2 regions of the Vibrio alginolyticus NBRC 15630 genome follow, and region 2 is predicted to be linked to the other one. Evidence: predicted binding sites of a transcription regulator. Region 2 holds the regulator's gene; the other holds the start of a gene.
What was found. The regulator CRP, encoded in region 2, controls carbon source genes, mostly activating them, when cyclic AMP is high. The targets are predictions, from matches to a motif close to TGTGANNNNNNTCACA.
Positions count from the first base shown of each region.

Region 1: a site for CRP is predicted at 2,756-2,771, ahead of N646_RS07360 (NupC/NupG family nucleoside CNT transporter). Genes of this name have one in related genera too.

Region 1 is NC_022349.1:1,628,331-1,633,033, forward strand. Features, by position in the region: gene deoC (deoxyribose-phosphate aldolase) at 1-744, opposite strand, end outside; gene N646_RS25060 (hypothetical protein) at 835-969, shown strand; gene N646_RS07360 (NupC/NupG family nucleoside CNT transporter) at 1,328-2,611, opposite strand; gene N646_RS07365 (TatD family hydrolase) at 2,816-3,589, opposite strand; gene N646_RS07370 (DUF5363 family protein) at 3,576-3,773, opposite strand; gene prfC (peptide chain release factor 3) at 3,868-4,703, opposite strand, start outside.
Region 2 is NC_022349.1:2,030,962-2,035,664, reverse strand. Features, by position in the region: gene astD (succinylglutamate-semialdehyde dehydrogenase) at 1-995, shown strand, start outside; gene N646_RS09300 (DUF1338 domain-containing protein) at 1,244-2,035, shown strand; gene crp (cAMP-activated global transcriptional regulator CRP) at 2,172-2,804, opposite strand; gene N646_RS09290 (phosphoribulokinase) at 3,045-3,914, opposite strand; gene N646_RS09285 (YheU family protein) at 4,040-4,252, opposite strand; gene N646_RS09280 (hydrolase) at 4,286-4,703, opposite strand, start outside.

The DNA of each region.
Region 1 (4,703 bases), 400 kb from region 2:
TACTTCTAATGTATTTAGTAGGTTGGTTAGCAGGCTAGACGCACCAAAACGGTAGTGACGAGCATCAACCCAGTTGTCACCTAGGATTTCGTCAGCCATTGCTAGGTATGCTGCTGCGTCTTCAGCAGTGCGCACACCACCTGCTGGTTTGAAACCAACAGTTTCTGCAACACCCATGTCGCGAATAACTTCAAGCATCATGCGAGCGTATTCTGGTGTTGCGTTTACTGGCACTTTACCAGTTGAAGTTTTAATGAAGTCAGCACCTGCTTCAATACAGATTTGAGATGCTTTCTTGATTAGTGCTTCTTCTTTTAGTTCACCTGTTTCGATGATCACTTTAAGAAGAATGTCACCACAAGCTTCTTTACATTGCTTAACTAGTTCGAAGCCTACTTTCTCATCACCCGCCATTAGCGCGCGGTAAGGAAAAACTACGTCAACTTCGTCTGCACCGTAAGCAACCGCCGCTTTTGTTTCAGCAACTGCGATTTCAATGTCGTCGTTACCATGTGGGAAGTTCGTTACTGTTGCAATACGAACCTCTGGCGTACCTTGCTCACGAAGTGTCTTCTTAGCAATAGGAATAAAGCGAGGGTAAATACAAATTGCAGCTGTGTTGCCTACTGCTGTTTTCGCGTCATGACATAGTGAGATCACTTTTGCATCAGTGTCATCGTCATTCAACGTAGTTAGGTCCATAAGTTTAAGTGCACGTAGCGCTGCTGCTTTTAAATCGCTCATTTCTATCTCCGATCAATATTCAAAAAATTCACTACTCAGCCTTACATCACGTCTTTAACTATAATCAACAAGTCGAGACAATGTGAGTAAATGGCTAAACAGTCTATTAATGAACGGACTTGGTTCCCTGAAGACTCGGCATATACAGCGAAAATTTATCATATGCCAATTGCTATCCTTGTCACCGCACAGTACCAGTTTGGCCTATGGCACAACAATCTATGATTGCGGTGTCTTTAATATCACATCACAAAGCAAAACGCCTATTAGATCTGATATTGCAGGGCAATTCATTTGCCCATCGATTATGTAATATTCATTACGTGATTAAGAATCAAGCTTAACCACTATCCTGTGATTAATACATTATAGAGTTTCACCGCAAAACTGTAGCACCAAATAGAGCGCAAACGGTTTGTATCTCAAAATTTCCTAGCCCCTATTCCATTGACTGCGTAATACCTCGACTAAGGCAAACACCCGATGAAATTTTGGAGCCCGAAAAACGAAAAATGCCCCGCAGCAATCTCTTGCTACAGGGCATGATGTAAAACGGCGTCTATATATTAAGAACCGATTCTAATTATAGTGCTGCAAGGCTTAAGCAGAAGCCTGCAATTGTCGCTGCCATAAGGTTAGACAACGTACCTGCAAGAACTGCTTTAACACCCATGCGAGCGATGTCACTACGACGGTTTGGTGCAAGGCTACCTAAACCACCAAGTAGAATCGCGATAGAAGAAAGGTTCGCGAAACCACATAGTGCGAATGAGATGATAGCTGTTGTCTTCTCAGACATTACTTCACCAGTTGCCGCGATTACTTGAGCGTTTTCACCTAGGTATGGTGTGAAGTTCAAGTAAGCAACGAATTCGTTCACTACGATTTTCTGACCGATGAATGAACCAGCTGTTACAGCTTCTGCCCATGGAACACCGATTAGGAATGCTAGTGGAGAGAACGCGTAACCTAGGATTAGCTCTAGTGTTAGTTCTGGCATGCCGAACCAACCACCGATGCCACCTAGCATACCGTTGATTAGCGCGATTAGACCAACGAATGCGATTAGCATTGCACCTACGTTAAGCGCAAGTTGTAGACCAGAAGCCGCACCGCCCGCAGCTGCGTCGATTACGTTAACTGGTTTGTCGTCACCGCCGTCCATCGCTTCTTCGATACTTTCGTGAGGCTGGTCAGTCTCTGGGTGAAGGATTTTAGCGAACAGTAGACCACCTGGTGCTGCCATGAATGATGCCGCAACTAGGTACTCTAGTGGAACACCCATAGATGCGTAACCAGCTAGTACACCACCAGCAACAGAAGCTAGACCACCACACATTACCGCGAATAGCTCTGATTGAGTCATTTTTGGAACGAATGGGCGAACAACTAGAGGTGCCTCAGTTTGACCTACGAAGATGTTAGCTGCCGCTGACATTGATTCCGCACGCGAAGTGCCTAGCGCTTTTTGTAGTGCGCCACCAAGAATCTTGATAACCCATTGCATAACGCCAATGTAGTAAAGAACTGAAATCAGTGCAGAGAAGAAGATCAGTGTAGGAAGAACACGGAATGCGAAGATGAAACCGCCGCCGCCGAATACTTCGAACATCTTGTCAGAAACAAGACCACCGAACAGGAATGATGAACCATCGTTACCGTAGTTGATAACGTTAGAAACACCTGAAGAGAAACCGTTTAGTAGATCACGGCCCCAAGGTACATACAGAACAAATGCACCTAATGCGAATTGGATAGCGAATGCGCCACCCACAGTTCTAAAGTTGATAGCTTTTCGGTTGTTAGAAAATGCCACTGCAATCGCAAGAAGCACTACCATACCGATTAGGCTCATAAACAGGCTCATAGTTTATGACTTCCTTATAAGTTATTTATTGGCGTGTTACAAAATGGAGCTATAAAGCGGGGGCAATTATACTCATGCAGAATCAATTAAAGTAATGCCAGCCTCACACTTTCCTATAAGATTCATGATTGATTCAACCAGCTTTGTGAGTTAATTCACAATAAGCAGGAAAACGTTTTCGATTTCAAACCACATCTTTAGATTTTATTCACATATCGAGAAAGCAAAATTGCTATTTTTCCACAGTTGAGAGGCAATCGATTGCTTTCGGCCGTTATGCAACTCTACGAGCTCATTAAAGACGTGAATGAGTTTGGCTGGGTGATTTGACTCCCCTTGATATCCAAGTATAGGCATATCTGGTGCGTCTGTTTCGATTACTAGGTTTTCGAGTGGTAATTTTTGAATTGCGTCGCGTGTTTTCTTGGCTCTTGGGTAGGTAATCGTTCCTCCTACACCGATAAAAAAACCTAATTTGACCCACTCCATGGCTTGCTGATAACTCCCAGAAAAAGCGTGTAGCACACCACCTCTAGGGAGATTCGCCGCTTTCACCATTTGAATGAGGCGATTGTGCGCTTTTCGGCTATGTAAAATAACTGGGAGTTCGAAGCGTCTAGCCAGCTCAAATTGAACTTCAAGTATCTTTTCTTGCAACTGTGGATCAACATCAATGGCAAAATCTAAACCACACTCTCCTATTGCCACGCACTGCTGCCCTTTTTGATTTAGATAGCCTTCTAGCTCTGTAAGGTACTGCTCAACGTTATCTTCAAGAAAATACGGATGAAAGCCGAGCGCATAATACAAATTGGCATGTTGCTCTACCAAAGTTTGAATACGAGCCCAGTTTTGCGGACCGACGGAAGGAATCAAAATTCTTGCGACGCCTTGCGTTTGAGCAAGCTCAAGTTGATGTGCAAAGTCATCTTGAAACACATCAAAATCAAAGTGGCAGTGCGTATCAAAGAGCTTCATCTTGACGCTTTTTATCTGTATCTGCGGGCAGAAAATCAGAGGATGGTTGGGCTTCACTCTTCTCTTCAGTTTGATGGGCTGGGTCTTTTCGATATGGGACACAACTGCGTTTCTGATCGGGAGTTAACCCCATCTCTTTACACCAGTTGTCGTAACGCTTTAGCCCACGTTTAAACCAATTCATATCTTATCCTTATATAAAAACGCCCTTGGCTAAGTTTATAGCCAAGGGCGTTTTAAAATCTAGCTTGCGTTACGGCTTACCCTAACCGCGCAAATTAGTGCTCACGTGTCGCACGGAAATCAACGTCAGGAAAACGCTCTTTCGCTAAGTTTAAGTTAACCATTGTTGGAGCGATATACGTTAGGTTATCACCACCATCCAATGCTAAGTTCGCTTGATTCTTGCGTTGGAACTCATCCAGTTTCTTCGCATCACCACACTCAACCCAACGCGCAGTTGCAACGTTAATGCCTTCATAAATCGCTTCAACGTTATACTCAGACTTCAAACGAGCCACAACAACATCAAACTGAAGTACACCAACGGCACCAACGATCAGATCGTTGTTCTGTAGAGGACGGAATACCTGTACCGCACCTTCTTCTGATAGCTGAACCAAACCTTTGAGAAGCTGCTTCTGCTTTAGTGGATCTTTCAGGCGAATACGACGGAATAGTTCCGGAGCGAAGTTCGGAATACCAGAGAACTTCAGTGATTCACCTTGCGTAAAGGTATCACCAATCTGAATAGTGCCGTGGTTGTGTAGACCAATGATGTCACCGGCGTAAGCGTGTTCTGCACGTGCACGGTCACCAGCCATAAAGGTTACTGCATCAGAGATACTCACTTGCTTGCCAAGACGAACGTGGTTCATCTTCATACCTTGCGTGTAAGTGCCCGATACAATACGCATGAATGCGATACGGTCGCGGTGTTTTGGGTCCATATTCGCTTGGATCTTAAATACGAAACCAGAGAACTTCTCTTCAGTCGCTTCAACTTCACGTTCAACCGCTTGACGAGTTTTCGGCGCTGGAGCCCATTCAGTTAGACCGTCTAGCATATGATCCACACCAAAGTTACCTAATGCAGTACCGAAGTAAACTGGCG
Region 2 (4,703 bases):
TTGTGCCAGCGCTACTGGCTGGTAACACGGTAGTCTTCAAACCGTCTGAGCAAACGCCATGGACGGGTGAATTGGCGATGAAGCTATGGGAAGAAGCCGGTTTGCCGAAAGGCGTGATTAACCTTGTTCAAGGCGCTAAAGAAACTGGTATCGCCCTAGCTGACGCAAAAGGCATTGATGGCGTACTGTTTACGGGTAGCGCGAATACGGGGCATGTATTACACCGTCAATTTGCGGGTCAACCAGGCAAGATGCTCGCACTAGAAATGGGGGGTAATAACCCGATGGTGATCTCTGATAAATATGGTGATTTGGATGCCACGGTTTACACCATCATCCAGTCAGCGTTTATCAGTGCTGGGCAGCGTTGTACGTGTGCTCGTCGTTTGTATGTGCCATTGGGTGAAAAAGGCGATGCGCTTATCACCAAGCTCGTTGAAGCGACACGCAATATTCGCGTAGACCAACCATTTGCAGAACCTGCGCCATTTATGGGACCGCAAATTTCGGTCGTGGCAGCCAAGTTTATTCTTGATGCACAAGCTAATCTACAGTCTCTTGGCGGTGAAAGCTTGATTGAAGCGAAAGCAGGAGAGGCGGCGTTTGTTTCTCCTGGTATCATTGATGTAACGAACATTGCTGAGTTACCAGATGAAGAATACTTCGGCCCACTTCTGCAAGTGGTGCGCTACGAAGGATTAGACAAAGCCGTAGCGCTAGCAAACGATACGCGCTTTGGTTTATCTGCTGGCTTGGTTTCAACCGACGACCAAGAGTGGGAATACTTCGTGGACCACATTCGTGCCGGCATCGTGAACCGCAACCGCCAGTTAACGGGTGCAAGTGGTGATGCACCATTTGGTGGTCCGGGGGCGTCGGGTAACTTGCGTCCAAGCGCTTACTACGCAGCAGATTACTGTGCGTACCCAATGGCATCAATGGAAGGTCAAGAAACTGTCTTGCCTGCAACATTGAGTCCAGGTGTAGCGCTATAAGATTTAATAATAGAGTCGCAACTATGCATTGCGGCTCACCTTGCCGGCGCATCATTTAGGTATGGGTTGTAGTGATCGTTGGCAGAACACGAAAAGTGAGCAAAGACTCGGAAAAGCGTGTTGACTGACTGGCATTTACCGTCACAGGTTGATGGTTGCTCGTTCATTATTCTGGACAACTTTTGTTGTGAACGAGCAGCCAACTTCCGCTTACCTTTAAACTCTACATCTCGTAACAAGGAGTCGTTATGACGCCCGATGTGTTATTTGAATCGCTATGGCAAGATTACATTCAACGTCTTTGCCCTTCGGCGGCTAAAGTGCATCAGCTGCTTCAAGAAGATGAGCCTCTGATTAATGATCATATAGCTTTACGTACCTTCAATATCGCGCCTCTTGGTATTGAAACTCTAGCTAAGCCATTTGTAGCTATTGGTTACAAGGCGTGTGGTGATTACGTTTTCGAAAGCAAAAAGCTGGTTGCTAAGCACTATGAGCACCCAGATCCGAAGAAACCTAAAGTATTTATTAGTGAGCTAAAAGTTGAAGAGTGCTCGTCTGAGCTACAAGAGATTGTGAAAAATTTGGTGGCACAAGTCGATGCTGACAAGCTGAACGATAGCGCATTCTTACATGGTGGACGCTTGTGGGATTTAAGCTTTGCTGATTACCAAACGTTGGCTAAAGAAAGTGAGTACGCATCTTGGCTTGCGGCGCATGGTTACGGAGCAAACCACTTCACGGTGAGCGTTAACCAGCTCAATGAATATGAAGAAGTGAAGCAGGTAAACGATCATCTGCGTACCGCTGGGTTTACCATTAATGAAAATGGTGGTGAAGTGAAGGGCACTCCTGAGGTGTTGCTAGAGCAGTCATCGACCATGGCAGATAAAGTAGCGGTTCGTTTTAGCGAAGGCACTGAAATTATCCCTGGCGGGTTTTATGAATTTGCTAAGCGCTATCCGATGGAAAATGGTGATTTGTACCCAGGTTTCGTGGCCGCTTCAGCTGACAAAATCTTTGAAAGTACGAATGGCTAAGTTTTAGGGTTAACCTGTTAAGCTTACTCATTAGTGTTCGCTGCACCCTATCTCATTTGGTCATGAGCAAATAAAAAGCCACCAATGTTGCCATTGGTGGCTTTTATAATTTTGTTCGTGTCACTCTAGTTTGAGATTAACGAGTACCGTAAACCACGATGGTTTTACCGTGAGCAGAGATTAGGTTCTGCTCTTCTAGCATCTTCAAAATACGACCTACTGTCTCACGAGAACAGCCAACAATTTGACCGATTTCTTGACGAGTGATCTTGATTTGCATGCCGTCTGGGTGAGTCATTGCGTCTGGTTGTTTTGCAAGGTTCAGAAGCGTCTGAGCGATACGACCAGTTACGTCTAGGAACGCCAGGTCACCCACTTTTTGGCTAGTTACTTGAAGACGACGAGCCATCTGCGCAGAAAGACGCATTAGGATGTCTGGGTTTACTTGGATAAGCTGACGGAACTTCTTGAAAGAAATTTCAGCAACTTCACAAGGAGATTTAGCACGAACCCAAGCTGTGCGCTCTTGGTCTTCCTCGAATAGACCAAGTTCACCAATAAAGTCTCCTTGGTTTAGGTAAGAAAGGATCATCTCCTTACCTTCTTCGTCTTTGATAAGAACCGCAACAGAACCTTTAACGATGTAGTACAAAGTTTCTGCCTTTTCGCCCGCGTGAATTAGCGTGCTCTTTGAAGGGTACTTATGAATATGACAGTGTGAAAGAAACCACTCTAATGTTGGGTCGGTTTGAGGTTTACCTAGAACCATAATATCTCACTTCCTCTGCAGGGTACGCTTGCGCTATCCATATTTTAGCTAAGCCTGAATTAGGCCTACTAGAATAAGAGCACTTTTTATATGCTGCAAGCTCTCTTGTGTTTCGGTAAGAAATAGTATCCTTTTTCGAAAACGATTTCTTGATTTTAATCGTGCCATGATTGAGATTTTGTAAGCAAAACTGTGCACATGATCACGGTATGAAAAGTAAACATCTTCGCAGGCAGGTTTTTAGCCAATTTTCCCTGTTTCGATGAGCTGTTGTAGGATAGGCCGAACTATGAGCTCCATTGCAAAGCTCATCTTACCGCCGGGTACGACAATCGTGTTGTGGCGTGACATGAATGAGCCATCAATCATGGCCAGCAGATATGGGAAGTCGACATTCTTGATACCGCGTAGGCGAATCACCACAAAACTCTCATCCAAACTAGGGATGCCTTTTGCATTAAGTGGGTTGGAAGTATCAACGGTCGGTACGCGCTGGAAGTTGATGTGAGTACGAGAAAACTGCGGAGTGATATAGTTGAGGTAATCGTCCATGGATCGCACGATTGAGTCCATTACCGCTTCACGCGAATGGCCGCGATCGCGAGTGTCACGTACGAATTTTTGGATCCACTCTAAGTTCACAATCGGCACCATGCCAATTAAGAAATCCACATGTTGAGCAACATTAACATCGCCATCGACCACGCCACCATGTAACCCTTCATAAAACAGCACGTCGCTGTTTTCGGGTAAGTCTTGCCACGGTGTAAACGTGCCTGGCATTTGATTGTAGGGAACCGCTTCGTCAAACGTGTGCAGATAACGGCGCACGCTGCCAGTACCGTCATGCCCGAACTTACGGAAAAACTCTTCTAATCCCGGGAAGTCATTAGCTTGTGGGCCAAAGTAGCTAATGTGTCGACCTTGCTCGCGGGCTTTGCGAATTTCGATGTCCATTTCTGGGCGAGTAAAGCGATGGAAGCTATCGCCTTCAACCCATGCGGGTTTAACGTTCATCATATTGAACATTTTACGGAAGGCTTCAGATGTAGTGGTCGTGCCGGCACCGGACGAACCAGTAACCGCAATAATTGGGTGTTTAGCTGACATGACAAACCTTGTCGAAAATTACTTACCTGTAATGTGCAGTAGAGTTACTACTGCACGGTCGATATCCCACTATAGCACGTAACAATACCTTGTCATCGAGTGGGATACGGTAAAATGTGAAGGGTCTAAAATTTTGTTTTATGCTGAATATCGACGGTTTCGTGTAGCTCAGAGAACACGATAACCGCTTCACCTTTTTCCAATTGAGCTTTAACTTGATCAATTTTGTCTTGCAAAGAAACCTCGACGGTTCCGTAATCCGTTCCTTCGCGTAAGACGAATTCACGAATTAAGTTTTCCAATGTTTCCGGCGCAATGTCTTGCCATGGAATGATCATAAATACCTCTAACTTTTATGATGAGCGGCTAGTTTACTGCGTTCGTTGCTTGGATACAGCAGAAAGGTAATCTGCGGCGATACTTTCGTAATACGCAGGCAGCGCTTCCTCCAACCAAAACTTAGGTTTTAACGCCGTTCCTGTCAGGAAGCCAACATGGCCGCCGTGCTCAAAGAGACGGTAATCAATGTTATCTGGCAGAACAAACTTCGGGATCACATCGTCGGTCATGAACGGATCGTCTTTGGCATGGATGATCAGTGTCGGTAGCGTGATTTGTTGTAGTTTACTTAAGCCAGAGCATTGGTCGTAATAATCTTGTGCGTCTTTAAAGCCGTGCAGTGGTGCCGTGATCAAATCATCGAATTCATACAATCGTGTGACACGTTTTATTGAGTTGTAAGACAAAGCGAGCTCGCCATGCAACAAGTGATGTTTTTGCAACGCGTTG